Regions from separate parts of the Bradyrhizobium sp. CW1 genome, predicted to be linked through region 4. Evidence: predicted binding sites of a transcription regulator. Region 4 holds the regulator's gene; each other region holds the start of a gene.
What was found. Region 4 encodes LexA, which represses DNA repair genes until DNA is damaged. Its sites were predicted from a motif close to TGTTCNNNNTGTGTTCNG; they were not measured.
Positions count from the first base shown of each region.

Region 1 (7,997 bases), 100 kb from region 4:
CCGTTGACGGACACGGTCAGCACGACCTGCTCCTGCGCTGACATCTCGACGTAACGCTCCTGGGCGAGTTGGAAGCTGCCGGAGGTCTCCTCGGTCTCGGCGTCCGCCGCCGGCTCCTCGGCCGCAGCTTCGCCGGCGACCGCACGACGCATCTTCAGGTACGCCGAGCGCTCGTCGGACGTCGTCTCGACGTGGCGCAGGATCGCCAGCGAGATCACCTTGTCGCCCTCGGCAAGCGCAATGCCGCGCACGCCCATCGAGGTGCGGCCGGTGAACACCCGCACGTCGGTCACGGGGAAGCGGATGCACTGGCCGCCGGCGCCGGTCAAAAGCACGTCGTCGTGCTCAGTGCAGATCTGCACGTCGACGATCGCTTCATTGTCGTCGAGCTTCATCGCGATGATGCCGGAGCGGCGGACATCCACGAAGTCGGACAGCTTGTTGCGCCGGACGTTGCCGCCTGTCGTGGCAAACATCACGTCGAGATTGCCCCAGGTGGACTCGTCCTCCGGCAGCGGCATGATGGTGGTGATGCGCTCGCCCTGCTCCAGCGGCAGGATGTTGATCAGCGCCTTGCCGCGCGCATTCGGCGCGGCCATCGGCAGGCGCCAGACTTTGATCTTGTAGACCTGTCCGCGCGAGGAGAAGAACAGCATCGGAGTATGCGTGGACGCCACGAACAGCCGGCTGACAAAATCCTCATCGCGGGTCTGCATGCCGGCGCGGCCCTTGCCGCCGCGGCGCTGGGCCCGGTAGGCCGACAGCGGCACGCGCTTGACGTAGCCGGCGTGCGAGACGGTGACGACCATGTCCTCGCGCTGGATCAGGTCCTCGTCCTCGACCTCACCTTCCTGCTCGATGATGACGGTGCGGCGCGGGGTTGCGAACTCGGCCTTCACTTCGGCGAGCTCGGACTTGATGATGCCCAGCACGCGGTCGCGCGAGCGCAGGATGTCGAGATAGTCGGCGATCTCGCCGGCGAGCTTGTCGAGCTCCTCGCGGATTTCGTCGCGGCCGAGTGCGGTGAGGCGTTGCAGGCGCAGATCGAGAATGGCCCTCGCCTGCTCCATCGACAGCCGGATCGTGCCGTTCTCGCTGATGCGGTGGCGCGGATCGTCGATCAGCGTCAGCATGTCCTCGACGTCCCGGGCCGGCCAGTCGCGCGACATCAGGGTGTCGCGGGCGGTGGTCGGGTCGGGCGAGGTCCGGATGACGCGGATCATCTCGTCGATATTGGCGACTGCGATGGCGAGACCGACCAAAACATGGGCGCGATCTCGGGCCTTGGCGAGCAGGAACTTGGTGCGCCGCGTGACGACCCGCTCGCGGAAGTCGACGAAGATCGCCAGCAGGTCCTTCAGGTGCATGACCCGTGGACGGCCGCTGTCGAGCGCCACCATGTTGACGCCGAAGCTCGTCTGCAGCGGCGTGAACCTGTAGAGCTGATTGAGCACCACATCCGGCACGGCGTCGCGCTTCAATTCGATGACGACGCGGTAGCCGTCGCGATCGGATTCATCGCGCAGGTCGCCGATGCCTTCGATCTTCTTTTCCTTGACCAGCTCGGCGATGCGCTCGACCATCGTCGCCTTGTTCACCTGGTAGGGAATCTCGGTGATGATGATCGCCTCGCGCTCCTTGCGGATGGTCTCGATCGCGACCTTGCCGCGCATCATGACCGAGCCGCGGCCGAGGTGATAGGCGGCGCGGATGCCCTGCCGTCCGAGGATGACGCCGCCGGTCGGGAAGTCCGGTCCCGGCACGATGTTGATGAGCTCGTCGATGGTGAGCGCGGGGTTGTCGATCAGCGCGACGCAGGCGTCGATGACCTCGCCGAGATTGTGCGGCGGGATGTTGGTCGCCATGCCGACCGCGATGCCGCCGGCGCCGTTGACGAGAAGGTTCGGGAACTTGGCTGGCAAGACCGACGGTTCGGTCTCGTTGTTGTCGTAGTTCGGCTGGAAGTCGACCGTGTCCTTGTCGATGTCGGCCAGCAGAGCCAGCGCCGCCTTCGTCAATCGGGCTTCGGTATAACGATAGGCAGCCGGGGGATCGCCGTCGACCGAGCCGAAATTGCCCTGGCCGTCGATCAGCGGCACGCGCATGGAGAAGTCCTGCGCCATCCGGACCATGGCGTCGTAGATCGACTGGTCGCCATGCGGATGATATTTACCGATGACGTCACCGACCACGCGGGCGGACTTGACGTACTTCTTGTCCGGCGTGTGCCCCTGCTCGTTCATCGAGTACAGGATGCGGCGATGCACCGGCTTCAGGCCATCGCGGGCGTCAGGCAGCGCCCGCGCCACGATCACGCTCATGGCGTAGTCGAGATAGGACTTCTTCATCTCCTCGAAGATGGAGACGGGGCGAATATCCGAGGGTTGCGCCGGCTGGTCGCCGGGCTTGTCGTCGTCGTCAGCCAAGGGGAAATCCGGTGAGGTTTTATCTGGGAATCATATAGCGCATCGAGCCTCTGATAACCACCCTCGCGGCGTTCTGGGAAGCGCTTTTTCCGCCTATTTTTCCAACAACTTAAGCCCTTGCGAGCGGTGTCTCGGACAGCACTCGCATCGGCCTTGCAAAATCGCCGCTCACGCGTGGAAAACCGCGCGGTGAGCTTGCCGCGTCGGCGCGTTTGCCAAGCCGCAATCCGAGCTCACCCCAAACATGAAGCGGGCCCGGAAATGCCGAGCCCGTCCTGTCGATTAGTGGGATGTTCTGACATGAGATGAGAAGCGCCGCCCATCCGGCCGGGCGTCCGCATCAGGCGCCGCGTTCTTGGAGCGGAATCGCTCAGAACGGGATATCGTCGTCCATGTCGCTGTTGCGGCCACCGCCGCCGGCGGCAACAGGGCGCCGCGGCGTGCTGCTGACCGGACCGGAGGAGCCGAAATCGCCGCCCGGCTCGTCGCCGAAGCTGCCGCCTCCGCCACCGCCGCTACGACCGTCCAGCATCGTCAAGGTCGAGTTGAACCCCTGCAGCACGACTTCGGTCGAGTACTTTTCGACACCGCTCTGGTCGGTCCATTTGCGGGTCTGGAGCGCACCCTCGACGTAAATCTTGGCGCCCTTCTTCAGATACTGTTCGGCGACCTTGCAGAGCCCTTCATTGAAGATCACGACGCGGTGCCACTCGGTCTTTTCCTTGCGCTCGCCAGTCGCCTTGTCGCGCCACGTCTCCGAAGTCGCGACGCTCAGATTGGCGATCGGCCGCCCGTCCTGGGTGCGGCGGATTTCAGGATCCTTGCCGAGATTTCCAACCAGAATGACCTTGTTGACGCTTCCCGCCATCTCCGCTCTCCGCTCCGAATGCCACTGAATTCAAGAAGGCCGGTCCGCTCCCGCGTTCCGCCGTGCCTGTTGAGGCGACCCTATACGCTCGCCGAACACTTGCGGACGACGATCAGGCCGTCACCCTTCCGGTTATCCCCACATATAGCATCGACCTCCGGTTCGTTCCAGATTTGTTCTTGGCGAAGACAGATCTGAAGGCGTGGGATCGATCGGCCACATGTGTTGCGGAAAGGCACACGTCGATTGGAACCTTTGTAGGTTCCCAAAAATGGAAGAAAGAACTTAACATTCAGCAAGTTATGGGTACTCGCACTGCCCCGGTCTTGTTGCATTTGGGAGACGGACTCTGCCGCTCCGTAGAGCTACGGTTGCCTCGGACTTAGTTCATATGGGCCCTCGCGCCTGATCAGCCGCTTCGGGGAAATAAGAAGCGGACGAAACCTGGGGAGACTGGCAATGAATAAGCTTCTTATTTGTGCAATCGGTGCAGTGGCGATGGGCTTGTCGGCTCCCGCAAGCGCGGCGGACATGGCCGCGCGTCCCTACACCAAAGCCCCGCCGCCGGCGGTTGCCGCCATCTACGACTGGAGCGGCTTCTACATCGGCATCAACGGCGGCGGTGGCTCCAGCCACAAGTGCTGGGACTTCGTCACGCCCGCGACCGGCGTTCTCGTCGGCGAAGGCTGTCACAATGCAACAGGGGGCACCGTCGGCGGCCAGATCGGCTATCGCTGGCAGTCCGCCAATTGGGTGTTCGGTCTGGAAGGCCAGGGCAACTGGGCTGACTTCCGGGGCGACAACGTGAGCACCCTCTTCCCTGGTACCGCTTTGGTGACGGGTGATCGCAACCGTTCCCGCATCGACGCTTTCGGTCTCATCACCGGTCAGGTCGGTTACGCCTGGAACAACGTGCTGCTTTACGTGAAGGGCGGCGCCGCCGTCGTCGGTGACAAGTACGACATCTACGCTGCTGCGGGTACGCCCGGCGCGGGCGCGCTGCTGGCTTCGGCCCGGGAGACTCGCTGGGGTGGCACGGTCGGGGCCGGTCTGGAATTCGGCTTCGCCCCGAACTGGTCGCTGGGCTTTGAGTACGACCACATCTTCCTTGGCGATCGCACGATCGGCTTCACAACGCCCGCGGGTGCGGTATTCGGCAGCGACCGGATTCGCCAGGACGTAGACATGGGCCTGGTGCGCTTGAACTATCGCTGGGGCGGTCCGGCCATCGCAAGGTACTGATCGCGCTGGACATATCGCAATTCGAAGGCCGGCCTTGCGCCGGCCTTTTGCTGTGCAGTTCTCCAATATTAATCGGTCAATAACCGTTCCGTTTTCCGACCGTTGTTGCTTTTGAGTGACACAACTTGCGGCTTCACTGGTGTAAGTACGGCATCAGTTGGGCAAGTGAGTCCGATGCCCTCCCTATCGTGGAAGGCACAATCAGAAACTGGGACTGGGATTAGTTGAAAATGAAAAAGGTTTTGTTGGCTTCGGCCTGTTTGTTCGCTCTCGCCGCCCCGGCTTCGGCCGCTGATCTCGCGGCGCGCCCCTACACCAAGGCCCCGGTGGCCATGGCTTCGGTCTACAACTGGACCGGCTTCTACCTCGGTATCGTCGGTGGCGGCGCTTGGGAAAATTCCTCGACCGACCCGAAGATGAAGGGCGGCTTCGTCGGCGGTACTGCCGGCTACAACTGGCAGACCGGCAATGTCGTGCTCGGCGTCGAGGCCGATGGTTCCTGGGCTGATGTCAGCGCGTCGGTCACCGGCCCCGTTGCCGTCCCCGGCTTCGGCCTCGTCAGCACCACCCTCAGCTCCAAAACCGATGCGATGGGAACCGTGCGCGGCCGCATCGGCTACGCCGTCAACAACGTCCTGTTCTACGGCACCGGTGGTTACGCCTGGATCGACAACAAGCTCAGCGTCAGCGCGCTCGGCGTGACCGTTTCCGACAGCAAGTGGCACTCCGGCTGGACCGTCGGTGCGGGCGTCGAAGCGTTCTTCGCTCCGCAGTGGTCGGTCAAGGGCGAGTACCTCTTTCGCAGCCTCGGCGGCGAGACCTACTTCTCGGGCGCCCTGCCCTCCGGCACGCTCGAGTTTCACACCGTGCAGGTCGGCGTGAACTATCACTTCGGGGGCCCGGTGGTCGCCAAGTACTGAGTTCAGTACTTAGCCCCAACGCCATCCGCGTTACGAAAGGCCGGCCTTGTGCCGGCCTTTTTGTTTTGTCGGGCACGTTGCCGCGCAGTTCCACCCTGCTCCTGCCAGATGCCGCCAGTGCGCCAACAATCCGTTGACGATTCGCAAGTCCCACTGGAAATCCGTCTCCGTTCTTCCTACGTTCGCTGACAACCCCATCGGCGCCGATCCCGGTTCCGGGCGAAGCGCGCCTTTTTTGTTGGCGCGATCGCGCGCCTTTGGGATTCCTTGAGGGCAACCCGGATGGATGAAGTGATCAAGGCGAAGCGCCAACAGCAGAACGTGGGATCAAACCTGCGCGCAATTACCATCCGTGGCGCGCGCGAGCACAATCTCAAGAACGTCGATGTCGAGATTCCCCGCGACAAGCTGGTGGTGTTCACGGGGCTGTCGGGCTCCGGCAAATCCTCGCTCGCGTTCGACACCATCTACGCCGAAGGCCAGCGCCGCTACGTCGAATCGCTGTCTGCCTACGCCCGCCAGTTCCTGGAGATGATGCAGAAGCCCGACGTCGACCAGATCGACGGCCTGTCGCCGGCGATCTCGATCGAGCAGAAGACGACGTCGAAGAACCCGCGCTCCACCGTCGGCACGGTGACCGAAATCTACGACTACATGCGCCTGCTGTGGGCGCGCGTCGGCGTGCCCTATTCGCCCGCCACCGGCCTGCCGATCGAGAGCCAGATCGTCTCGCAGATGGTCGATCGCGTGCTGGCGCTGCCCGAGGGCTCGCGCCTCTATCTGCTCGCGCCGGTCGTGCGCGGCCGCAAGGGCGAGTACCGCAAAGAGCTTGCCGAATGGCTCAAGAAGGGCTTTCAGCGCGTCAAGATCGACGGCGCCTTCCACGAGCTCGCCGAAGCCCCTGTTCTCGACAAGAAATTCCCGCACGACATCGACGTCGTCGTCGATCGCATCGTGGTGCGCCCCGACATCGGCCAGCGCCTCGCCGAAAGTTTCGAGACCGCGCTGAAACTTGCCGAGGGCCTCGCCGTCATCGAATTCGCGGATGCGCCGGCTGCGGCAGCACCCGCGGAAGAGAAGAAGAAGACCGCAAAGATCCACGACAAGAGCGGACCCGAGCGCATGCTGTTCTCGGAAAAGTTCGCCTGCCCGGTGTCCGGCTTCACCATCCCCGAGATCGAGCCCCGGCTGTTCTCGTTCAACAACCCCTATGGCGCCTGTCCTGCGTGCGGCGGCCTCGGCGTCGAGCAGCATGTCGACGAAGACCTCGTCATTCCCGACAAGGAGCTCGCCATTGGCAAGGGCGCAATCGCGCCCTGGGCCAAATCCTCGTCGCCCTATTACATTCAGACGCTGACTGCGCTCGGCAAGCACTACAAGTTCACGCTGACCACCAAATGGAAGGATCTGCCCAAGAAGACGCAGAACGCGATCCTCCATGGCTCCGGCGAGGACGAGATCAAGTTCTCCTACGAGGACGGCGTCCGCTCCTACGACACCAAGAAGCCGTTCGAGGGCGTCATCACCAACATCAACCGCCGCTATCGCGAGACCGAGAGCGAGTGGGCGCGTGAGGAGCTGGCGAAGTACTTCCACGACGTGCCCTGCGAGGCGTGCCACGGCTTTCGGCTGAAGCCCGAGGCGCTTTGCGTCAAGATCGGCGGCAAGCATATCGGCGACATCTCCGAGATGTCGGTGAAGGGCGCCGGCGCGTGGTTCGAGACCGTGCCGGAGGCGCTGAACACCCAGCAGAACGAGATCGCCGGCCGCATCCTCAAGGAGATCCGCGAGCGCCTCACCTTCCTGCTCGACGTCGGCCTCAACTACCTCACGCTCTCCCGCTCCTCCGGCACGCTCTCCGGCGGCGAAAGCCAGCGCATCCGGCTGGCTTCGCAGATCGGCTCGGGGCTAACAGGCGTGCTCTACGTGCTCGACGAGCCCTCGATCGGCTTGCACCAGCGCGACAACGCGCGCCTGCTCGACACGCTCAAGAGACTTCGTGACCTCGGCAACACCGTGATCGTGGTCGAGCACGACGAGGACGCGATCCTGCTCGCCGACCACGTGCTCGACATCGGCCCCGGCGCCGGCATGCATGGCGGCAACATCATCGCCGAAGGCACGCCCGCCGAGATCATGCGCAACCCCAACTCGCTGACGGGCAAATATCTCACCGGCGAGCTCGAGGTCGAGGTGCCCGAGCGGCGCCCGCCGAACCATCGCCGCACCATCAAGGTGGTCAACGCGCGCGGCAATAACCTCAAGAACGTTACGGCCGAAATTCCGCTCGGCCTGTTCACCTGCGTCACCGGCGTCTCCGGCGGCGGCAAATCGACGCTGCTGATCGACACGCTCTACAAGGCGATCGCCCGCAAGCTGAACAATGCCAGCGAAGGCGCCGCGCCGCACGACCGCATCGAGGGCCTCGAGCACATCGACAAGATCATCGACATCGACCAGTCGCCGATCGGTCGCACGCCGCGCTCCAACCCCGCGACCTATACCGGTGCCTTCACGCCGATCCGCGAATGGTTCGCCGGC
Region 1 covers NZ_CP064684.1:3,947,615-3,955,611, reverse strand. Annotated here, with positions in the region: gene gyrA (DNA gyrase subunit A) at 1-2,426, opposite strand, end outside; gene IVB54_RS19360 (single-stranded DNA-binding protein) at 2,797-3,294, opposite strand; gene IVB54_RS19355 (outer membrane beta-barrel protein) at 3,754-4,536, shown strand; gene IVB54_RS19350 (outer membrane protein) at 4,767-5,456, shown strand; gene uvrA (excinuclease ABC subunit UvrA) at 5,739-7,997, shown strand, end outside.
Region 1: uvrA (excinuclease ABC subunit UvrA) is a predicted target of LexA. The motif match lies at 5,625-5,642, and genes of this name have one in related genera.

Region 2 (7,997 bases), 1.6 Mb from region 4:
GCATGTCGTAGACTTTGGAATCATCCTGCGGGACGCTCGCCAGCATCCAGCGTTCGCCCTTGTGCTGCTCGATCAGATCAAAGCACTTGCGGATGCAGGTCAGCATGCCCAGCGCGAGCACGTCGACCTTCATCATGCTGAGTGCGTCGACATCGTCCTTGTCCCATTCGATGAAGGTGCGATCGTCCATCGCGGCATTGCCGATCGGCACATAGGTGTCGAGCCGGTCCTGCGTGAGCACATAGCCGCCGACATGCTGGGACAGATGACGGGGGAATTCGATCAGCTCGGTCGCGAGCTCGACTGCGAGGTTGATCATTGAATTTTGCGGATCGAGGCCGGCCTGCCTGACCTGCATGTCGTTGAGGCCCTTGCCCCAGCTTCCCCAGACGGTGTCGGCAAGGGCCGCGGTGACGTCCTCGGTCAGGCCCAGCGCCTTGCCGACGTCGCGGATGGCGCTGCGCGGGCGATAATGAATGATGGTGGCGATGATCGCAGCGCGATGGCGGCCGTAACGGCGATAGACATATTGCATCACCTCCTCGCGCCGCGAATGCTCGAAATCGACGTCGATGTCGGGCGGCTCCAGCCGCTCCTTGGAGATGAAGCGCTCGAACAGCAGATCGACCTTGGTCGGGTCGACCGAGGTGATGCCGAGCACGTAGCAGACCGCCGAATTCGCCGCCGATCCCCGCCCCTGGCACAAAATGTTCTGGCTGCGGGCGTAATGCACGATGTCGTGCACGGTGAGGAAGTAATGCGCGTATTTCAGATCGGCGATCAGCGCGAGTTCTTTCTTCAGGGTGGCGCGCAGCTTGTCGTCGATCTTGCCGCCGAAATATTTGTCGACACCGGCCCAGGTCAGATCCTCCAGATGCCCCTGCGCGGTCTTCCCCGGTGGCACCGGCTCATCCGGATACTGGTATTTGAGCTGGTCGAGCGAGAAGGTGATCTTGTCCGCAAAGCGCATGGTCTCCGCGATAGCTTCGGGGAAATCGCGGAACAGCCGCGCCATCTCCCTGGGCGTCTTCAGAAATCGCTCGGCATTGGCTTCCAGCTTCCGGCCGACCGCCTCGATCGTGGTCTTTTCCCGGATGCAGGTCAGAACGTCCTGGAGGGGACGGCGCGCGGGGTGGTGATAGAGCACCTCGTTGGTCGCAAGCAGCGGCACTTTTGCTTTTGCGGCGAGATCATCGAGCTGCGCGAGGCGACGGCGATCGTCGCCGCGATAGACCAGACTCGCCGCCAGCCACACGCCCTCGGCGCGACTTGCCTTCAGCTTGGCGAGGATGTCCTGCGCTTGCGCCGCATCGAAGCGATGCGGCAGCGTCAGGATCAGGAGCTGGCCTTCGGAAAACGCAAGGAGATCGGCGAAGGTGAGATGGCATTCGCCCTTCGCGATCCGCGTGATGTCGTCGCCGCGCTTGCCCCGGGTGAGAAGCTGGCACAGCCGGCCATAGGCGGCGCGGTCACACGGATAGACCAGGATATCCGGCGTGCCGTCGATGAAGACGATGCGGGTGCCGATCAGAAGCTTCGGCTTGTGCAGCACCTTGTCATTGTCGAGCTCCTTGTAGGCACGCACCACACCGGCGAGCGTGTTGTGATCGGCAATGCCGATCGCGGGAATGCCCAGGATGCTGGCCTGGTGTACATAGTCGCGCGGATCCGAGCCGCCGCGCAGGAAGGAGAAATTCGTGGTGATGCCGATCTCGGCATAAGCGGGCGTGTTCATGCGAAGAGACCGTGCACATACCAACCGGGAGGAGCGGGCTTGCCGTCGTCGTCGAAGCACTCCCCCTCGTAAAGACCGTCGCGAAAGATCCAGAAGCGTAGGCCTTCGGCATCCTCGATACGAAAATAATCCCGTGTCAGTTGCTTGCCGTCCTGCCGCCACCATTCCATGGCGATGCGCTCGGGGCCCTCCACCCGCACCACCGCATGCTGCGCGCGGCGCCAGGTGAATTGATGCGGCGGCCCGTCGGGCACGGTCGCGAACGGCACATTGATCGGCTCAGGCTTGTCGAACAACCGCAACGGACGCAGCGGCGGCTCACCCTCGGTGCGCGCGGGCCATTCGGCCTGCATGGCCACGGCGAGATGATGCTGGGCAGGCGCCGCCAGCACCGCACATTCAGGGATATGGGTATCCTCAGGCAGGTGCACGACGACGCGCTTTCCGCCGATGCGCGCGGCGATGCGGTCGATCAGCGCGGCAAGCTCGTCATTGTCGTGGACATGGGCGTCGAGATCGCGCTGCTCCTGCACCACGATCTCGGTGCGGCTTGCCGACAGCCGCACCATGTCGAAGCCGAAGCCGGGATCGAGGGGATCGGCGAGTGCATCGAGACGCTCGCGGAACAGCCGGTCGACGACCGCGCTCCGCGTCACGGGACGTCCGGTTTCGACCATGATGGCGCGCACCGCGCCGTCGGTACGGAAGAATGTGGCTTCTAACCGTCGCGCGCCCTTGCCCTGCTTCTCCATCGACGCGATCAGCGTGTCGGCGAGGCGCGACAGCGTCATCGCGATCATGGTGTCGGTCGCGATCGGCTCGGCAAAGCGTTTCTCTACGATGTAATCGGGCAGCGGCTTTCGTGGATTGATCGGCGCATCGCCCTGTCCCAGCGCGTGCGCAAGCAGCGTGGAGAACCGCGCACCGAACCGCGCCGTGATTTCGCTCGGCGTGCGCGAGGCGACATCGCCGATGGTTTTCAGGCCGGCGCGGCGCAGGCCGGTGCTGATGGCCTCACCCGCACCAAGCGCGGACACTGGAAACCGGCTGATTGCCGCCGCCTCCCCGCCATTGGCAACGATGCTACCGGATGCCTGCCGCGTCAGCGTGCGCGCGCAGACCGAGGTGCCGGCGATCGCCGCGCTGACGGCAAAGCCCTGGCGATCGAGGGCACGGACAAGGGTTTGCAACAGCGTAGCCTCGCCGCCGAACAGATGCGCGCAGCCGGTGATGTCGAGGAACAGCCCGTGCGGCGGATCGAGCGCCACCAGCGGCGTGAAGCGGTCGCACCAGTCGGCGATGTCGCCGATCGTCTTGGCATCGGCCACGGCATCGGCATCGAACACCTTTAGATCCGGACACATCGCCCGGGCATTGGCCAAGGGCTGGCCGATATGCAGCCCGAGGCGCTCGGCGGCCTCGTCCAGCGCATGGATCACCAGCGCGTTGCTGTCCTTGGCGACGACGATGCTGGGCTCATTGTTTTTATGCAGTCCGACGTTGCCGAAGAACCGCTGGATCCGGTCGATAGGCAGGCGCGGCAGCCACAGGCTGAGGATACGTCGACGATTCAGAGAACTGGCACTCATCACATTTCCATTCCATGATCCACCGGCCGCACGGGCCATGACGATTGCGCAAGAGCTCGGCATCGAAGCGCGGCGCGCCCCAGGCGCTCCACATCGCGCCCGGCGGCGAATGCGCCGCGCGCAGCATCCATCTGGTCTCCGCGGTCGATGGCAAAGGTTGTGCGGCCATCCGCAGCAGCAAGCCGGTGACACCGGAAGACTGCGCAGCCAGCGTCAGCTTGCGGCTCGCCACAAGATCGAACTGCCTGGTCTCACCCCAGAGCTCGAGCACGACGGCGCCCAGCGCGTCGCAGGCGAGCGCATCGGCCGACGTGCGCAACGCACTCTCCACGTCGGCGGCGCGCACCATCACCATACGGCGCGGATCGAGACCGATCTCGGTGAGCCCGCTCATCGACAGCGCACCGGTTTCAATTTCTGAAAAATCCTGCCGCACCCACAGCAGCGGTTTGCGTGCCGTCATGCGCCCCGCAAGTCCGGTGACAAAGCCGGTCGCGGCCGCGCCCTGACGTCCTTCGCAAAATACCTCGTGGATTGCCGCGCGTGCGAGCCCGCCCTTTAGCGCGCTGTCGGCCTCGCGATGGCCGAGCGCGACACGGTCGCGATGATGCACGACCTCCGCCGTCTCGATGCGCTCGATCTGGCCGCGCAAGGCTGCAAGCGCGCTTGTTCGTGCGCCGCTCATATACGCCGCTCCTCAGGAGTGATTGCCGGTGGCTCTCAAAAAGAGAACCAGCGGCTAGCTCATTTGTTCATGATATGTTCTAATATAAAGCTAACGACGCCCCAGGAGTCAATCGAATTGACGGGCCTTGGGATTCATGAGCTGAATCAAAGGGATCCAATATGGACGTGCAACGCAAGCTGGAAATCCTGGCCGACGCCGCCAAGTACGACGCGTCTTGCGCCTCCAGCGGCACCGAGAGGCGGGATTCCAGCGACGGCAAGGGCATGGGATCGACCGCGCCCGGCATGGGCATTTGCCATTCCTACGCGCCGGACGGTCGCTGTATCTCGCTGCTCAAGGTGCTGCTGACCAACGCCTGCAATTACGACTGCCTCTATTGCGTCAACCGGGCCTCTTCCAACGTGCCACGCGCCCGCTTCACCATCGACGAAGTCGTCAAGCTGACGCTCGACTTCTACCGGCGCAATTACATCGAAGGACTGTTCCTCTCCTCCGGCATCATCCGCAACCCCGACTACACCATGGAGCAGGTGGTAAGCGTCGCGCGCAAACTGCGCGAGGAGCATCACTTCCGTGGCTACATCCATCTCAAAACAATCCCCGAGGCCGACGATACATTGATCTCCGAGGCCGGCAAATATGCCGACCGTCTCTCTATCAACATCGAGATGCCGCAGGAGACGAGCCTGCAGCAATTCGCGCCCGAGAAGGACGTGCGCGCGATCCGCCGCACAATGGGCCGACTGCGGCTGAAGCTGGACGAGGCCGAGGAAAGCCGTAGCGCGAAGACGAAAGCCAAGCCGCAGCGCTTCGCACCGGCCGGCCAAAGCACGCAGATGATCGTCGGCGCCGACGCGGCCTCCGACCACACTATCCTCCACACCAGCGCCAATCTCTACAGTTCATACAGGCTGAGGCGCGTCTATTATTCCGCGTTCAGCCCGATCCCCGATGCCAGCCGCGCGCTGCCTCTGCGCGCGCCGCCCTTGCTGCGCGAGCACCGACTCTACCAGGCCGACTGGCTGATGCGGTTCTACGGCTTCGACGTCGGCGAGATCGTCGACGACAGTGCGATGCTGCCGCTCGACATCGATCCAAAACTCGCCTGGGCGCTGCGCCACCGCGACCGCTTCCCGCTCGACGTCAACCGGGCCAGCCGCGAGGAATTGTTGCGCGTGCCGGGCTTCGGCACCAAGGCGGTCGAGCGCATCATCGCGGCGCGCCGCACGACCACCATCCGCGTCGCCGATCTCGCGCGGCTGCATGTGCCCCGGAACAAAGCGCTGCCGTTCATCGTGCTGAGCGATCACCGGCCCGCGCCGCACCGCCTCGACGAGGCACGGCTGATCGAACGGTTCAAGCCGAAGGCCACACAACTGGGATTTGGCTTCTGATGCAGTACATCACCCTCGAGAACGAAACCGATTTCGACGGCTGGCGCAAAGCCGCGCGTAGCCTCGTGCTTCACCAAATGAAACCGGTCGATGTCACCTGGACCGTGCAGGGCGGCGAAGCGGAGCTGTTCGCGCCACCCTCGCCGTCTCCGCTGCCGGCCGGTGGCGATAGCACCTTCAACGTGCCAGCAAAATTCGTCGAGCTCGCCAAGGCCGCGATCCTGCATCGCGATCCCGAGCGTTTCGCGATCCTCTATCGCCTGCTGTTTCGGCTGAACGACAATCACGACCTCATCGAGGTCGCGACCGATCTCGATGTCGCGCAAGTCACGGCCATGGCAAAGGCGGTCTACCGCGACGAGCACAAGATGCATGCCTTCGTGCGCTTCCGCGAGATCGGCAGGGAACGCGAAGCACACTACGTCGCCTGGTTCGAGCCGGAGCATCATCTCGTCGAGCTCGCCGCGCCGTTCTTCGCCAAGCGCTTCGCCGATATGCCCTGGTCGATCCTGACGCCGGATTTGTGCGCGCATTGGGATGGCCACGCGCTCTCGTTCACGTCAGGCGTCGGCAAGAGCGAGGCGCCGAACGAAGACCGGCTGGAGGAAACCTGGCGGCGCTACTATGCCAGCATCTTCAATCCGGCCCGCCTGAAGGTGAAGGCAATGCAGACCGAGATGCCGAAGAAATATTGGAGGAACCTGCCCGAGGCTTCGATCATTAAGCCCCTGATTGAGGACGCCGAGCGCATGACCGGCGCCATGATCGCCAATGCCCCAACCGATCCGCACAAGCCTCAAAAGCGGCCGGAGGCTCCGATGAAACGCAAGACCGCTGCCGACGATCTCGAAGCGCTCCGCGAGGAGGCCGCCCACTGCCGCGCCTGCCATCTCTACAAGGACGCCACCCAGACCGTGTTCGGCGAGGGTCCGAAGTCCGCCAATATCATGCTGGTCGGCGAACAACCTGGCGACAAGGAAGACCTCGCCGGCCATCCCTTCGTCGGTCCAGCCGGCCAGATGCTCGACAAGGCGCTGCAGGAGGCCGGCGTCGACCGCAAGAAGGTCTATGTCACCAACGCGGTGAAACACTTCAAATTCGTGCCGCGCGGCAAGATTCGCCTGCATCAGAAGCCGAATACGCCGGAGATAAAGGCCTGCCGGCAGTGGTATGAGCGGGAGGTCTCCGTCATCCAGCCCGATCTCATCGTCGCGATGGGCGCGACCGCCGCGCAGAGCGTGTTCGGCAAGATCACCCCGATCGGAAAGAACCGCGGCCGGCTCATCGACCTGCCCGACGGTCACAAGGCGCTGGTGACGGTGCACCCGTCCTATCTGCTGCGGCTGCCCGATCCGGAAGCCAAGGTGCTGGAATATCGGCGCTTTGTCGAAGATTTGAAGATCGTCGCCGGGTTGCAGAAGAAAGCCGCGCGCGCCGCCTGAATACGGGCGGGAAAACCCCTTTCATGCCTCGCCTGTCATCCAGCCTTCAAATCCATCGCGGACAATAGCCCCTACAGAAAGTTAAGGGGCCTCCAGACATGACCGATGTTGCATTCGACCGCGCGGTAGCCGATCCCGCGCCGATCCAGCCGGCCTCGCGGCCAAATCTCGACAAGGGCTTCAATCCGCTGACGATGATCCTGTTCTTCGGCATCCTCGCCGCGGGCCTGCTCTATGTGGCCTACAGCATCTATTCGGATGTCGATGCGACCGGCACGCGGGTCACGAGCTATCTGCCCTACATCCTCTTGTTTGTCGCGCTGCTGATCGCGCTCGGCTTCGAATTCGTCAACGGCTTCCACGACACCGCCAACGCGGTAGCGACCGTGATCTACACCCATTCGCTGCCGGCCGAAGTCGCGGTGATGTGGTCGGGTTTCTTCAACTTTCTCGGCGTGCTGCTCTCGTCCGGCGCGGTCGCCTTCGGCATCGTCTCGCTGCTACCGGTCGAGCTGATCCTGCAGGTCGGCTCCAGCGCCGGTTTCGCGATGGTGTTCGCGCTGCTGATCGCCGCGATCCTTTGGAACCTCGGCACCTGGTATTTCGGCCTGCCGGCCTCCTCCTCGCACACGCTGATCGGCTCGATCATCGGAGTCGGCGTTGCGAACGCGCTGATGCGCGGCCGCGACGGCACCTCGGGCGTGGACTGGGGCAAGGCTACGGAGATCGGCTATGCGCTTCTGTTGTCGCCACTGGTCGGCTTCATCTGCGCCGCCGGCCTGCTTCTGCTGCTCAAGCTGATCATCAAGAACCCGGCGCTCTATGCCGCCCCTGAGGGTCACAAAGCCCCACCGATCTGGATTCGCGGCCTGCTGATCCTGACCTGCACCGGCGTCAGCTTCGCCCATGGTTCGAACGACGGCCAGAAGGGCATGGGCCTGATCATGTTGATCCTGATCGGCACCGTGCCCACAGCCTATGCGCTCAACCGCGCATTGCCGGAGTCGCAGGTCGCCCAGTTCGCGAAGGTCTCAGATGCCGCCTCCAAGGTGGTTGCGGCCAAGGGCGCCGGCCATGCGATCATCGGCGATCCCCGTCCTGCGGTGACGCAGTACGTCACCTCGCATCACATCAGCGAAGGCACCTACC
Region 2 covers NZ_CP064684.1:5,408,966-5,416,962, forward strand. Annotated here, with positions in the region: gene IVB54_RS26530 (error-prone DNA polymerase) at 1-1,735, opposite strand, end outside; gene IVB54_RS26535 (DNA polymerase Y family protein) at 1,732-3,324, opposite strand; gene IVB54_RS26540 (DNA replication/repair protein) at 3,221-4,009, opposite strand; gene IVB54_RS26545 (putative DNA modification/repair radical SAM protein) at 4,171-5,406, shown strand; gene IVB54_RS26550 (UdgX family uracil-DNA binding protein) at 5,406-6,848, shown strand; gene IVB54_RS26555 (inorganic phosphate transporter) at 6,947-7,997, shown strand, end outside.
Region 2: IVB54_RS26545 (putative DNA modification/repair radical SAM protein) is a predicted target of LexA. The motif match lies at 4,074-4,091, and genes of this name have one in related genera.

Region 3 (7,997 bases), 3.3 Mb from region 4:
TGACGGTCACGTGCGCCGTATCCGATCGAAACTCGCGCGACAAATTTCCCAATGCGCTGTTTAAGCGATGGGCATTCGCGAGCGCTGGCTGGAACGATATGCACGACATTGCTGTGCCGATCCTCTCGGCGAAAGAACGATTCAAGCTCGATGGGAATCTCGGGAAAACTGCAAAGAAGCTGCTTACGTCGCTCAGGTTCTTGCCGGCAGATGACGAGCCGTCATCCTTGATTGCGATTAGCAACTACAAGAAATACCAACGGTTCTATCCCGCCTTCCGCCACGTCGACGACTAACAAAAACGGCCGCCCAATCCGAAAATTCTTAGCTCGCCTTCTTCTCCGGCGCCGGGGTCGGGCCGACCTTCTTCTGGATGGCGCGCTTCAGCTCGAGGGCGCGGGGCGACAGCACGGCGGCCTTGGCCTTGAGCAGGAAGGGATCGAGGCCGCCATTGTGGTCGACGCTCTTGATCGCGTTGGTGGAGACGCGCAGGCGCACGTTGCGGCCCAGCGCTTCGCTGATGAAGGTCACGTTGACCAGGTTCGGCAGGAAGCGGCGCTTGGTCTTGATGTTGGAGTGGCTGACCGTGTGGCCGACCTGGGGGCCCTTGGCCGTCAATTCGCAGCGGCGAGACATGGCAAAATCCTCAATCTTTCCCAACGATGTGCGGCCGCCATTCGGGGCGCCACGGGCAAATTCTCTGTCCTTGCAGGGAGCGGGCGGACGTATAGGGGGGAAGCGGCGGGACGTCAAGGTTTTGGGGCGGGTTTCGTGCTCCAAGCTAGCTGTCATCGCCCGGCTCGCCGCCTTCGCTGAAGCTTCGGCGGGCCGAGCACCGGTGTGGGCCTCGGCGTAGCCTTGGCGGAGCCGGGACCGGGCGATCCAGTATTCCAGAGGCGGTACGGCTGACCAGAGGGGCCGCGGCGTACTGGATGCCCCGCCTTCGCGGGGCATGACGCGGTGGAGGTGGCGGGGTGAGGTGCGCTTTTCAGTCCCACCCCGATCATCAAAACGGCAATGATTATCGCGCCTTACCATCACATAAAGGGCGTATTCGCGCCCGAAAAGTCCGGTGGAGTTCCGGACGCCGACAGGCCCGGACGCATTGCTTGGCGCGGTATTTGGCTTAAGTAACAACCGTTCGCGCCCCGATTGGATTGTTTCGTGCTCACAACGCCTCATCTTGCGCCCGGCCTGCGCTCAGCGGAGCGGCGCGCAAGCCATCCGCGCCCTGCCGGCCGCTGGGTCATGGCGGCCCTTGGCGGGCTGGTTTTGGCGTGGGCGGCGGAGCCCGCGGCGGCACAGGGCAAGCTCGAGGCGCAATACGAGGCGACGCTGGCGGGCATTCCGGTCGGCAAGGGCGCCTGGAATATCGACATCCAGGACGACGTGTTCGCGGCCGCGGCCTCCGGCGGCACCTCGGGGCTTTTGAAATCGTTCGCGGGCGGGTCGGGCACCGGCGCCTCGCAGGGCCGCGTGGTCAACGGCGCGCTGGTCGCGACCGGCTATCAGGCCTCCACCACCACCTCGAAGAAGACCGAAGAGATCCGCATCACGCTCGACAAGGGCAATGTGAAGGATTTTGCCATCCTGCCGGAGCCGCCGGTCGATCCCGACCGCATCGTCGTCACCGACGCGCATCGCCGCGGCGTCTGGGACCCGATGACGGCCTCGCTGGTGCGCGTATCCGGCACCGGCGACGTGCTGTCGGCGGACGCCTGCCACGGCAGCGCCGCCGTGTTCGACGGCCGCATGCGCTACGAGCTCAAGCTCGATTTCAAGCGCATGGAGAACGTGAAGGCGGAGAAGGGCTATCACGGCCAGGTCGTGGTCTGCTCGCTCTATTTCGTGCCCATCGCCGGCTACATCCCCGACCGTCCCGTGATCAAATATCTCGCCGCCCAGCGCAACATCGAGGTCGCGTTCGCGCCGATCGCGGGCACGCGCATCCTGGTCCCGTTCTGGCTGAAAGTGCCGACCCCGCTCGGGCCGGCCATGCTGGAAGCCACCTCCTTCATCACCAGCGCCCAGCCGCCCAAGGTCGCGAAGACGCAGTAGGGCTGGGTGCCGTAGCCCCGCTGCCGTAGCCCGGATGGAGCGCAGCGTAATCCGGGGTTCTTTGCTTCGGCCCCCGCATTGCGCTCCGCTCCATGCGGGCTACGGACCTCCCTTTTGGTGAAAATAAACATCAATGATTTCAACAACATCCCTACTGTGCATGGGGTTGTTTTCGCGCATTTTGTTTGGAGGGGGTCGAGAACCGGGAATCCATTTGACTCCTCCCCGATTCTGATTCGACTCCGCGCCGTCCCCAGCTTTAACGAATCCGCCATCTCAACGTCGCTTGTGCGGCAGGCCAAAACTCCATCTAGTGCGACCCAACAAGCCTCCCGCGACATCTTGCGTGAACGGAACAGGACTCAAGGGGGAGTCAGCGATTCGGCCGCGATTCGTTCTCAACTCGTTCCGAAGCTTAAAGCCAACGGGAAAAGCGTCGCAAAGTGAGACAGTTGCGCTGGGTTCAAGGAGAAGCGCCGCATTCTCCGCCGTCATGCCCCGGCTTGACCGGGGCATCCAGTACGCCGCGCCCTCTCGGTTTGATCTGCGCCGCCTCTGGAATACTGGATCGCCCGGTCGAGCCGGGCGAGGACAGCAGTGTGTGAGGCGAGCCCTTCGCGCCACCGCCCCAAAACAGCACTGACATTCGCCCCAATCGCCATTACCTAATCCCCCAGATGCCTTTTTCCTCCTCCCCCTTCGCTTCCGAGCGGCTTCCCGGCGCCGGCGTCACTGCGGTGCTTGGTCCCACCAACACCGGCAAGACCCATCTCGCCATCGAGCGGATGCTCGCGCATCCCTCCGGCATGATCGGGCTGCCGCTGCGCCTGCTGGCGCGCGAGGTCTACAACAAGATCGCCGCGCGGGTCGGCCCCGATACCGTCGCGCTCGTGACCGGCGAGGAGAAGATCAAGCCGAAAGCGCCGCGCTATTGGGTCTCGACCGTCGAGGCGATGCCGCGGGATCTCGACGTCTCGTTCCTCGCCGTCGACGAGGTGCAGATCGCGTCTGATCTCGAACGCGGCCACGTCTTCACCGATCGCATCCTCAATCGCCGCGGCCGCGACGAGACGCTGCTGCTCGGCGCAGCGACCATGCGTCCGATCATCGAGCGGCTGCTGCCGGGCGTCTCCATGATCACGCGGCCGCGCTTGTCGCAGCTGGAATTCGCGGGTGATCGCAAGATCACGCGGCAGCCGCGCCGCACCGCCATCGTCGCCTTCTCGGCCGACGAGGTCTACGCCATCGCCGAGCTGATCCGCCGCCAGCATGGCGGCGCCGCGGTGGTGCTGGGCTCGCTGTCGCCGCGCACCCGCAACGCGCAGGTCGCGATGTTCCAGAACGGCGAGGTCGATTACCTCGTCGCCACCGACGCCGTCGGCATGGGCCTCAATCTCGACGTCGACCACGTCGCCTTTGCCTCCGACCGCAAGTACGACGGCTACCAGTTCCGCCGGCTGACGCCGTCCGAATTCGCCCAGATCGCCGGCCGCGCCGGCCGCGCCACCCGCAACGGCACCTTCGGCACCACCGGTCGCTGCGCGCCGTTCGAGCCCGAGCTCGTCAATGCGCTGCAGAACCACACCTTCGATCCGGTGAAGGTTTTGCAATGGCGCAATTCGAAGCTGGATTTCGCTTCCCTCGGCGCGCTCCAGGTGTCGCTGAACCTGGCCCCCGGCCACGACGCGCTGACGCGTGCGCCGATTGCCGAGGACATGCGCGTGCTCGACCATGCCGCCCGCGACGCCGAGGTGCGCGACGTCGCGCATGGCAAGGACGCGGTGGAACGGCTGTGGGAGGCCTGCCAGGTCCCGGATTATCGAAAGCTGTCGCCGGCCGCCCATGCCGAGCTGGTGACGACGCTGTACGGCTTCCTGATGCGGAAGGGATGCATCCCCGACGCCTGGTTCAGGACCCAGATCGACCAGGCCGACCGCGTCGACGGCGATATCGACACGCTGTCGGCCCGGATCGCGCAGATTCGCACCTGGACCTTCGTCGCCAACCGCCCTGACTGGCTGAAAGACCCCGAACGCTGGCAGGGGATCGCCCGCGAGGTCGAAAATAAATTATCGGATGCGCTCCATGAACGCTTGACTGAGCGTTTCGTTGATCGCCGGACCAGTGTATTGATGCGCCGCCTGCGGGAGAACACGAGCTTGAATACGGAAATCGGCAAGACCGGCGAAGTCATCGTCGAAGGCCATGTCATCGGCCGCCTCGATGGCTTCACCTTTGCACCGGATGCGGCGGAAGCCGGCTCCGATGCGAAAGCGTTGCAGGCTGCAGCGCAGGCCGTGCTCGCCGGCGAGATCAACGCGCGCGCCGAAAAACTGGGCAACGCACCGGACGAGCAGTTCGTGCTGACCTCGGAAGGCATGATCCGCTGGACCGGCGACGCCGTGGCGCGGCTGTCTGCCGCAGAGGAAGCGCTGCATCCGCGCATCCGCATCATCTCCGACGAACGCCTCACGGGCGCCCCCCGCGACAAGGTGCAGGCGCGGCTCGAGCTCTGGCTCAAGACGCATATCGAAAAGCTGCTCGGGCCGCTGTTCGAGCTCAGCAAGGCCGAGGACGTCACCGGCATCGCCCGCGGCATCGCCTATCAGCTCGTCGAGGCGCTCGGCGTGCTGGAGCGCCCGAAGATCGCCAACGAGCTGAAGGATCTCGACCAGCCCTCGCGCGCGACCTTGCGCAAATACGGCGTCCGCTTCGGCGCCTATCACCTCTATTTCCCCGGCCTGCTCAAGCCGGCCGGGCGTGCGCTGGCCGCGCTGCTCTGGGCGCTGAAGCAGGACAATGTCGATCCCTCCGCGCTGTCGGGCGCGCAGCATCTGGCAAGCTCCGGCCGCACCTCGTTCCCGGTCGACAAGCAGCTGCCGCGCGATGCCTATCGCGTGCTCGGCTACAAGCAGGCCGGCGAGCGCGCCGTGCGCGTCGATATCCTCGAGCGCCTGGCCGATCTGATCCGTCCGGCGCTGGCCTGGCGCGAGAACGCGTCTGGCGAAAAGCCCGCCGGGGCATTCGACGGCCGCAGCTTTGTGGTGACGCAGGCGATGACCTCGCTCACCGGCTCCGCCGGCGAAGACTTTGCCTCCGTGCTGCGTGCGCTCGGCTATCGCATGGACAAGCGCCCGCCGCTGCCGGCGAAGCCCGCCGCGGCTGTTGTCGAGACGCCTATTGCTGACGCGCCTGTTGCTGAAGCCTCCAGCGAAGAGACGCCCGCAACCGAAACGCCGGTCGAGGACGCCGCAACCCCTGCGGATGCCGCGATCGAAGCCGCTGCCGAGCCTGTGACCGTCGAAGACGCGCCCGGGATGGAGCAGCACGACGAGCCCGCGCATGACGAGCCGGCGCTCGAAGCTTCCGTCACGCCGGAAGACGCTCCCGGCATCGCGCCACCTGCGGAAGAGCCTGTTGCCCCCGCTGAAGCAGTCGAAACCGCACCTGCCGAAACCGCGCCTGCAGAGACCGCTGCAACTGAAGCCGCTGCGTCGGCCGATGCGGCAGCGCCCGTGGAAGCCGCGGCGACGCCCGCCGAGCCCGAGCTCATCGAGGTCTGGCGTCCCGCGGGCCGTCACGATGATCGCAAGCCGCGCCACGAGCGCCATCGCAACCAGCGTCATCACCAGCCGCGTCCACAGGCGGGCGCTGATGCCGGCGCTGCGCCTGCCGAAGGCGAAGCCCAGCCTGCCGCCGACGGCGAGAAGCGCGGTGAGCGCCATCGCCATGGCGGCGGTCATCGTCGAGATGGTGGCAGGGACTTCCGCAAGCCGCGAGAAGGTAGCGCCGAAGCTGCGCCGCGTCCCGAGGGCCGCGACGACAAGAACCGCCGCTTCGAGGGCAAAAATGGCGGCAACAAGGACCGCGACAACAAGGACCGCAACAAGGGCAAGTTCGGCGGCGATCGCGACAAGGGCCGCGATAACCGTGGCCGCGACCGCGACAAGGGCCGCGACCGCCAGGGCGGACCGTCGCTGCGTCCCTACGCATCGAGCGCCACCCCGCGCGAGCGCGATCGTCCGGTCGATCCGAACTCGCCGTTCGCGAAGCTCGCTGCGCTGAAGGAGCAGCTGTCCGGGCGTAAGGAGTGAGCCCACGACCGAGCGGCAGCGCATCGACAAATGGCTGTGGCACGCGCGGGTGGTGAAGGCGCGCACCTCCGCGGCCGCGCTTGTCGAGTCCGGCCATGTTCGCGTCAACGGTGCACGCGAGAAATCGCCGGGGCATGCGATCAAGATCGGCGACGTGCTCACCATCGCGCTCGATCGCACCGTGCGCGTCTTGAAAGTCATCGCCTTCAACGAGCGCCGCGGCGACGCCGCCTCGGCCCGTGTGCTCTACGAAGAGCTCGGTGAAGGCCCGCCAAGTTCTCAGCGCAATTAATTGCGCTTTGAATTCATTTCTTGGTCGATCAAGCGCATAAAGCCGTCATGATCGGCCGTTCCTGAGCTTGCGGCGCCGGGCCATCCGCGCTACGCAAGCCGCGACTTTTAAAAGAGCTTTTCGGAGCGTTGGATGACTTACGTCGTCACTGAAGCGTGCATCAAGTGCAAGTACACCGACTGCGTCGAGGTCTGCCCGGTCGACTGTTTCTATGAGGGCGAGAACATGCTCGTCATCCATCCTGACGAGTGCATCGACTGCGGCGTGTGCGAGCCGGAATGCCCCGCCGATGCCATCAAGCCGGACACGGAACCGGGCCTGGAAAAGTGGCTCACGGTCAACGCCGACTACGCCAAGAGCTGGCCGAACATCACCCAGAAGAAAGAATCACCCGACGACGCCAAGGATTTCGACGGCATGGAGGGCAAGTTCGACAAGTATTTCTCGCCGAACCCCGGCTCCGGCGACTAATTCGGGCCAAACTTAACCCTATTAGCGGCCTTACCGCCGAAAACCAGCCCTTAACACCCCTAAATCATTGATTTTTGCGGGAAATGTGCTATATTGGGCACATTGAGCCGAACCCTGGTTAGCCCCGTCGGCCCCTTGGGTTCCCGTGAAACCAAATGTCGAACAGGGGCGTGGCAGTTTCCGCGCGCAGGCTGTGTCACAGAAAACGCGTAAAAAGAGTACTTCAGCGAAGGCTTCCCATAAGGACGCCAAGAAAGTCGCCGCGGCCAGCCGTAGCGCATCCAAGGGTCGGACCGCGACGAAGGCGCCGGCTGCAAAGTCCTCGAAGAACAAAAGAAGCGCAATGCCTAACAAGACTGCCAAGCCGGCCGCGAAAGCGACCGTTGCCAAGCCTGTTGCCGCCAAGCCTGCCGCCAAGCCCGCTGTTGCCAAGGCTCCCGCTGCCAAGGCTCCCGCTGCCAAGCCCGCCGCAAAGGCTCCTGTTGCTGCTGCTCCTGCCAAGGCCCCTGTTGCTGCCGCCAAGCCGGCCGTGAAGCCCGCGGCTGTTGCGCCGAAGGTCGAGGAAAAGAAGGTTGTGACCCAGCGTCAGGGCTTCAAGGCCAACGAATTCGTCGTCTATCCCGCTCACGGCGTCGGCCAGATTCTGGCCATCGAGGAGCAGGAGATCGCCGGCGCGAAGCTCGAGCTGTTCGTCATCAACTTCATCAAGGACAAGATGACGCTGCGCGTGCCGACCGCCAAGGTCGCCAATGTCGGCATGCGCAAGCTCTCCGACCCCGCGCTGGTGAAGCGTGCGCTCGAGACCCTCAAGGGCCGTGCCCGCGTCAAGCGCACCATGTGGTCGCGCCGCGCCCAGGAATACGAAGCGAAGATCAATTCGGGCGACATCGTCGCTATCGCGGAAGTCGTGCGCGACCTCTATCGCTCCGAGTCGCAGCCCGAGCAGTCCTACAGCGAACGCCAGCTCTATGAAGCAGCGCTCGACCGTCTCTCCCGCGAGATCGCGGTGGTGCAGCACTCGACCGAGACCGAAGCGGTCAAGGAGATCGAGGCCCAGCTCGCCAAGAGCCCGCGCCGCACTG
Region 3 covers NZ_CP064684.1:519,083-527,079, forward strand. Annotated here, with positions in the region: gene IVB54_RS02360 (O-methyltransferase) at 1-296, shown strand, start outside; gene rpmB (50S ribosomal protein L28) at 325-636, opposite strand; gene IVB54_RS02370 (DUF3108 domain-containing protein) at 1,249-2,058, shown strand; gene IVB54_RS02375 (helicase-related protein) at 2,736-6,152, shown strand; gene IVB54_RS02380 (RNA-binding S4 domain-containing protein) at 6,175-6,444, shown strand; gene fdxA (ferredoxin FdxA) at 6,577-6,915, shown strand; gene IVB54_RS02390 (CarD family transcriptional regulator) at 7,259-7,997, shown strand, end outside.
Region 3: IVB54_RS02375 (helicase-related protein) is a predicted target of LexA. The motif match lies at 2,452-2,469, and genes of this name have one in related genera.

Region 4 (7,997 bases):
CGAGAAGAACGCCTACGCCGCCTTCTGCCTGACCGTCGACACCGCCCACTACAGCCGCCGCGAACGTGACATCGCCAAGCGCTACGTTCGCGAGAGCCGCTTGCGCGCCACCGGGGGCGATTACCAGAAGGGTCTGGAGTGGCGGACGGTGAAGATGATCAAGGACAAGTTCAAGATCCCGCTGATCCTCAAGGGCATCGCGACGCCAGAGGACGCGCTGATCGCGATCGATCACGGCGTCGAATGGATCTACGTCTCCAACCATGGCGGCCGTCAGCTCGATCACGGTCGCGGCGCCATGCACGTGCTGCCCGAGATCGTCGACGCCGTGAACGGCCGCGCCAAGATCATGGTCGATGGCGGTGTCTGTCGCGGCACCGACATCGTCAAGGCGATCGCGGCGGGCGCCGACCTCGTCGGCATCGGCCGGCTGCAATGCTGGGCGCTGGCGGCGGCCGGCGAAGCCGGCGTGGCGCGCATGCTGGAACTGCTCGAGGACGAAGTGCTGCGCTGCCTCGGCCTCTTGGGTGCGACCTCGTTCGCCGAGGTCAACAAATCCTGCCTGCACCAGGCGACCGCAACCAACGCGCCGAGTGTGTTCAGCGCGTTTCCGCTGTTCGACCACGAGCCGTATCGATACTGAGTGAAAGGACGCAGGTGACATCGCTCTCTCCCGGCAGCGCGGATGCGCTCCTGTTCGATCTCGGCCGCGTCGTGCTCGATATCGATTTCTCCAAGGCGATCGCCTGCTGGGCGGGACATGCCGGCTGCAAGCCCGAAGCCATCGTCGCGCGCTATGTGCGGGACAGCGAAGCCTATCGGTTGCACGAGATGGGGAAGATCAGCGATGAGGACTATTTCGCCTCATTGCGAGCCTCGCTCGGAATCGGCATTTCGGATGCGCAGTTCCTGGAAGGCTGGAACGCGATTTTCGCCGGCGAAATGCCTGACATCGCCGAGCTGCTGCCGCGCGCAGCGAAACAGATGCCGCTCTATGCTTTCTCCAACACCAACCGGCCGCACGTGGACCATTTCTCGAGGGAATATGCCGACCTCCTCGGCCATTTCCGCGAGCTGTATTTGTCGTCCAGCATCGGCCTGCGCAAACCGGATGCGGAGGCCTTCGACCACGTCGTTGCGGCGATCGGCGTGCCCGCCGGGCGCATCGTGTTCTTCGACGATCTTGCCGAAAACATCGAGGGAGCGCGCGCGCGCGGCTTGACGGCGGTGCATGTGACCTCGCCGCGTGACGTCGGGAACGCATTGAAGGCATTGGGCATTTGACGACGGTCCGTTGTCGCGAAACCCACGACGGCACGGCCCGACGGACCAATTTTGAAAAATTGAGGAACCGGATCACTTTGTACATTTTTATACAGAGTTCCGGGAACGGAATACCGCCTTCCGGACTCTTAGAGTCCGTTGGGACTTCTACGGACGGATGCATCATCGTGCTGGGCAAAACCTACCTCACCAAGCAGGCCTCTCTTCTTCTTGAATTCGCGAGGACAACTTCAGATTCGGACCTTTCCGCCAAGCTTGTGAGCAAGGCCGCCGACCTGAAATCCCAAGCCGACCCGCTGCCCGACAAGGATCAGGGATCCAAGGCGCCCGACGTAACTCCCGGGCAGGCAGGGAGCTGATCGATTCAGGCCATGGCGCGTTCTCGCCTTGCCATGATTTTCGTCGCTTCCATGACCACTCTCCTGCCGATCTGTGACCTCCTTCGGATCATGCCGCGACGCGCTTGATCCTGCCTTCCGGAACAATGTGAAGGGGCGGGATGACTGTGCCTGCTCAGCCGCTTTTGCCTCTGCGCCTGCGCTCGGCTAGAAGACGTGCGGAACATTCGCCCGAACGTGCCGAGCAGGAGTTTTCGCCGTGGCCTTGATGCCGGTTTCTGACGCGCTTGCCGCGGTGCTGGCGGGTGCAGAGCCGCTGCCGGAAGAAATGATTTCCCTCGACGAGGCCTACCATCGCGTGCTCGCGCGTGACGTCGTGGCGCGGCGCACGCAGCCGCCGCAAGCGATGTCGGCGATGGACGGCTACGCGGTGCGCGCGGCCGACGCCGCGACGATCGATTCGGAGCTCACCGTCATCGGCGAAGTCGCAGCGGGCCGACCGTTCGAGGGGACGGTCGGAGCCGGCGAGGCCGTGCGGATCTTCACCGGCGGCGTCATTCCCTTTGGCGCGGACGCCGTCGTGATCCAGGAGGACACGGTCGCCGCCGGCAAGCGCATCACGATCAAGGAAGCCGCGATCGCCGGCCGGCACATCCGCCCCGCCGGCGTCGATTTCCGCGAGGGCGACGTGCTCCTGCGCAAGGGAAGCCGTCTGACCGAGCGAGACCTCGCGCTCGCCGCCGGGATGAATCATCCGCACCTTGCCGTTGTCAGGCGTCCGAAGGTCGCGATTCTCGCCACCGGCGACGAGCTGGTGATGCCGGGCACCACGCCCGGCCACGGCCAGATCGTCTATTCCAACGGCTACGCCCTGCACGCGCTCGCCCGCAGCGAGGGCGCCGAGACCATCGACCTCGGTATTGCCGCCGACACGCTCGAGGCCACCACCGCCGGCATCCGCCGCGCCCGCGAGAGCGGCGCCGACGTCCTGATCACGACCGGCGGCGCATCGGTCGGCGACCACGATCTGGTCCAGCAGGCACTGCGGGACGAAGGCATCGCGATGGCGTTCTGGAAGATCGCGATGCGGCCAGGCAAGCCGATGATGCACGGGCGACTCGGCGCAATGGGTGTGATCGGCCTGCCGGGCAATCCCGTATCGTCCTACGTGTGCGCTTTCCTGTTCATGGTGCCGCTGATTCGCGCCCTGTCGGGCCGTTCAGTGATTCACCATCGCCGTGAACGCGCCGTGCTCGGCCGCGACGTCGGCGCCAACGACCAGCGCGAGGACTATCTGCGCGCGCATCTTGAGGAGCGTGACGATGGCACACGCGTCGTTGTTCCCGTCAATCATCAGGACTCTTCGCTGCTTGCGAATCTCGCTGCAGCACAGGTACTTCTCGTCCGCGCACCATTCGCGCCGAAGGCCGAAGCCGGCACGGCTTGCGAAGTGTTGCGGCTCCCCGTCTGAGCGCCCCCGCAACGCGCGTTCCGCGCACTTTGCTCTGTTCACGGTAAATTAAGCAGTTGCGGAACATGTATCGAACATATAGTGTCTGTTCATGATTTGTTTCGAGCATGCAGCGGCTTATGGCCGAATTCAGCGTCTCGGAATCGGACGACATCAACCGGGGGACTTTGGTCGAGATGTTAACGCGCAAACAATACGAGCTTCTGCGGTTCATCAGTGAACGTCTGAAGGAAAGCGGCGTGCCGCCCTCCTTCGACGAGATGAAGGATGCGCTCGATCTGCGCTCGAAGTCGGGCATCCATCGCCTGATCACGGCGCTCGAGGAGCGTGGCTTCATCCGACGCCTGCCCAACCGCGCCCGTGCGATTGAAGTCATCAAGCTGCCGGAGCTCCAGGCAGCCGCTGGCAGCCGCCGCGGCTTCACGCCGAGCGTCATCGAGGGCAATCTCGGCAAGGTGCGTGCGAGCGCGAGCCTGCCCGCTGACGAGGGCGAACGTCCCGTCGCGGTGCCGGTGATGGGCCGCATCGCGGCCGGCACGCCGATCGAGGCGTTGCAGACCCGCAGCCATACTATCAGCGTACCGCCTGACATGCTCGGCTCGGGCGAGCATTACGCGCTGGAAGTGCGCGGCGACTCGATGGTCGAAGCCGGCATTCTCGACGGCGACATGGCCCTGATCCAGCGCAACGAGAGCGCCGATACCGGCGACATCGTGGTGGCGCTGATCGACGACGAGGAAGCGACGCTGAAGCGCTTCCGCCGTCGCGGCGCCTCGATCGCGCTCGAGCCCGCCAACGCGGCCTATGAGGTCCGCATCCTGCCGCCCAACCGGGTGAAGATTCAGGGCAAGCTGATCGGGCTTTACCGGAAGTACTGATACCGGGAGTCCTTTCTATCGGCAGTACTTCATATCGGAAGCACTTCATGCCGGAGGTGCTTGGCGCCTCGCGCGCTTCCGATCGGCATCGCCGGTCAGAGATTGGAGCGGATCATCGTCCGCTCCGGCTGGATAGCCTTTCTGGTTCTGCACAGACTATCCGGCCCCTCCTCCAACGCTGGCTCCTCGCCACGCCGACGAAGCAGCACCGCTTCAAGCAGCACCGCTTCGCGGCTCGGTTGTTCGAGGAAACAGCGACCAGCGGTCAAGTTCGGCCGTTGCAGCCAAGTTGGCAATGTTCGCGTACGCGCCTCCCGAATGCATCGCGGCGAGCTTTGTTCCTATTGAATTCGGGAAAGATAATGTGATCGCGGCTTGCGGAAGCCAGCCGCAGATTTGCCCACAACCAAGCACAGCGTTCGTGCTTCCACTCTGATAGAGGCCTGCGCCTCGATAAGAGACGCGGGTTGCTATCCCAGCATGAGGAGCACCCGATGTGTGACTACAGCCTACATGCCGTCGCGTCGCGCCCCGCCGAAGTCGGCGAGACGATCGTCACGACAAGCTTCCGCGGCACCTCGACGCGCGGCTTCGCCTCTGCAGCCGATCCGTCCGTCGCCGTCTGCCTGCTGCCGGGGACGGAGCTCGCCTTCGCCGACGACGTCCGCTACGACAATCGCTGGATCTGGACGCGCACCATCAATTCCCGCGTCGGCAAGTTCGGCAAGATCGATCCGCACGTTCCCGACCGCCATCATGATGCGATCGAATTCCCCGACGGCAAATACGTGCTGGTGACGCAGCTCGTCGAAGGCCAGCGCGCGACGGTGCTGCAACTGCCGGTGACTCAGTCGGTCACCGAGCGCGAGCACAAGGCGCAGATCACCGCCGACAGGCAGCCGACCGTCACGCACCTGCCGATCGGCTGACAGAGCCGCCCTCCGGCTACGAGGTCGGAGGTCAGGATTGAATCGCCATCGCCGGCCGTGGCCGGCGAGATGGTGTGGTTTGCGCCCCGCGAATCCGAACGGACGCACCGAACCACTGCGTTGCTCCGCACCATCAGATCAATCGTCGGCTTGCAGGTCGGTGTCCGCCGGCGTTGCGTCCTTGATGCGAGGCGCGGTCGACTTTGGCGCGAGGCTGCCGTCGAAATCACCCTCGCCGGCGCCGGCCGGCAACCAGGGGCGGCTCGTGCCTCTCGCCCTCACTGCCTGAACCACAAAACCGTCACCACGCTGCGTCAGCGCCAGCGCGCTCTGGCTGGCGAGCCGCTGCCGATCGACCACCATCGCCGCGCAATCGGGCGGCGCGGGACGAGTCGTCACCACCAGGGCGGCCCGACTGCAATCGTCTGCGAGAGCGTCGACGCGCAGTGCCAGCGCGACCAGCCTCCCGTCGGCCAGTGGCGTCACGCAGCCGGATTCGTCGCAGGACACGCCATCGGCAAGCGAGGCTCTGCCCGCATCGCGCGGATCGGCGTCGGCAGCGAGCCATTCCTTGAGCAGAAAGCCGTCCTTGTTCGTCCTGATCAGGTGCAGATATCCGTCCCTGCCCCGCACCGCGACGCTCGCGCCATCCCCGGCAATCAGGATGTCGGGCTGCCGCGCCGACAGTCCCCAGAGGATCGCTGCCAGCAGCACCAGGGCGCCGGACCAGCGCAGCGGCGTGCGCAACAAGCCGAGCACAATGATTCCCAGGCTCGCCGCGATCAGCGGCGCGATCCCGAACGCCGGGATGCGGCCCACCGCGCCCGGCAAGGCCGCGACCCAGCGCGAGACCGCGACCATCCACTCGATGCCAATCCCCATCAGCCACCAGAACACGCTGTCCAGCCCGAACGGCGCAGCAAGCAGCCCCAACAGCCCCGCCGGCATCACCAGCGCAGAGACCACGGGCATCGCGCCGAGATTGGCGAGCACGCCGAACGGCGTGACACGGTGGAAATGAAAGGCGGCATAGGGCGTGGTCGCAAGTCCCGCAATCAGCGAAGCCATGAACAGCATCGCAATCTCGCGCCCACCCCACATCGCAATGCGCGCAGTCGCCGAATTGTCCGGCGAGGCAAACAAATTGGGCATGCCGATTTGCACCAGTGCGACCAAGCCGAGCGTTGCCGCAAACGACATCTGAAAACTCGGATGCACCAGCGCTTCCGGCGCGACCGCCAGCACGATCAGCGCAGCCACAGCAAGCGTGCGGAAGGTGATGGCGCGGCGATCGACCATCACCGCGATCAGCACCACCGCCGTCATGAAGAACGACCTTTGCGTGGCGACCTCCGCGCCCGACAGCAGCAGGTAGAACGCAGCGGCGACCAGCGCGGCGGCGGCCGACCATTTCTTGATGGCGAAGCCGGCTGCCAGTCCGGGGATCAGAGCGAGCAGCGCGCGCACCGCGAAGAACACGACGCCGGCAACGACGGCCATGTGATAACCGGAGATCGAGAGCACGTGGCCGAGGCCGGAGATGAACATCGCATCGTTGACGGGCGTGGTGATCGCATCGCGCCGCCCGGTGAGCAGCGCGGTCGCGATCGCCCGATTGTCGCCGTCGAGCGTCGCCCGGATGCGGGCATCGATCGCATCGCGCAGGCCTTGCATGAAGGCCGCGTAACGCAGCCGTAAGCCGCCGGTCTCAGGCGGCGACGCCACCGTGATGGCGCCCATCGCGAAGCCGGAGGCGCCGATGCCCTGGAAGAACATGTCACGCGAAAAGTCGTAGCTGCCGGGCCGCACCGGCGCGAGTGGCGGCATCAGCCGTGCCTTCAGCTGAACGAAGCTACCGACCTCCGGCGCGGTGCCCTTGCGGACCGACAGGCGCACGCGCTCGAGCCTGACGTCGCTGCGCTGCGCCTCCATCGCCGTGACGCGCAGCACGAAACGATCGGTACGCTCGCGGATGTCGCGAGCCTCGACGAAGCCCGACAACGACACCGAATAGAGCGCCCTTGCCAGCACCGGGTGGGCGATGCGCGCCGTCTTCCAGGTTGCGACGGCAAAGCCGGCCGCGACCGCCGCGATCATGATGGCCGGGGCGAACAGCCGGCTCCGCCGCAACAGAGCCGCGCCAAGCAGGAGCGCGATGGCGGTCGTGGCAACGACCCACAGCACCGGCTCATGATCGGCAGAGAAATAAAGCGCGATGCCGCAGCCAAACGCGACGGGCACCCACGGCAACAGCCGCCCGGCGCCCGCCTCGGCGCGCAGCCAGGCGCGGAGGGTCTCGGCCAGCGATGTCCAGAGGTCGAGGCCTGCAGGCGCGAGGCCGCCCGCGGACGCGGCGCGGCCCGCGGGCCACGTCCCCGCGATCCCCTGCGATCGTACCGGCCGGCCCGGCTCCGCCATTCCCTGCACTCGATGATACGCAACGAAGCCAGAAGCTACCGGAACGTGCAGGTGGGCGGATAGCGGTACGGATCAGGAACGAAGGGGCGCGGCCGCTACTTTTCCTCTTCCATCGTCACGGCCACATCCGCCTTGGCCGACAGCCTGACCTTGTTGCCCTCGATATCGGCGACGAGGCCCTTGTCGATGAAGTGATGATGGCCCTTGTGGCTGCCCTCGCCGCTGTCCTTCTTGGTCAGCTTGATGCGATTGCCTTCGACCTTGTCGACGGTGCCGATGTGGACGCCGTCGGCGCCGATCACTTCCATATGCTCTGCGATGTTCTGCATGGTGGGTTCCTTGTTGGACCCACCCCAACGCGCGGGGAGCACGTTCGTTCTCTCACGAGAATGACGAAGCCGTGTGCCCGCTCGTCAGATCAGCGGCGCCTGCGACGAAGCATGGTGATTGACGATCTTCCACTCGCCGTCCTCGCGCATGATGACCCAGCTCATCTTGACCGAGAAATCGGGGCGTTCGCCGGCGAGATCGAACGAGATGGTCGCGGCCATATTGATCAGATCAGGACCTGCCTGCGCCGCCGTCACCTCGGAAAACACCGCGCTCGGCTTGCGCCAGCGCGGCAGGCCGTTGAAATAGTCTGCGACGCCGGCCCTGCCCCGGTAGAGCTTTGGGTTGG
Region 4 covers NZ_CP064684.1:3,844,458-3,852,454, reverse strand. Annotated here, with positions in the region: gene IVB54_RS18870 (alpha-hydroxy acid oxidase) at 1-643, shown strand, start outside; gene IVB54_RS18865 (HAD family phosphatase) at 658-1,284, shown strand; gene IVB54_RS18860 (hypothetical protein) at 1,452-1,643, shown strand; gene glp (gephyrin-like molybdotransferase Glp) at 1,882-3,093, shown strand; gene lexA (transcriptional repressor LexA) at 3,270-3,971, shown strand; gene IVB54_RS18845 (hypothetical protein) at 4,466-4,900, shown strand; gene IVB54_RS18840 (ComEC/Rec2 family competence protein) at 5,039-7,318, opposite strand; gene IVB54_RS18835 (DUF2171 domain-containing protein) at 7,414-7,647, opposite strand; gene IVB54_RS18830 (nuclear transport factor 2 family protein) at 7,732-7,997, opposite strand, start outside.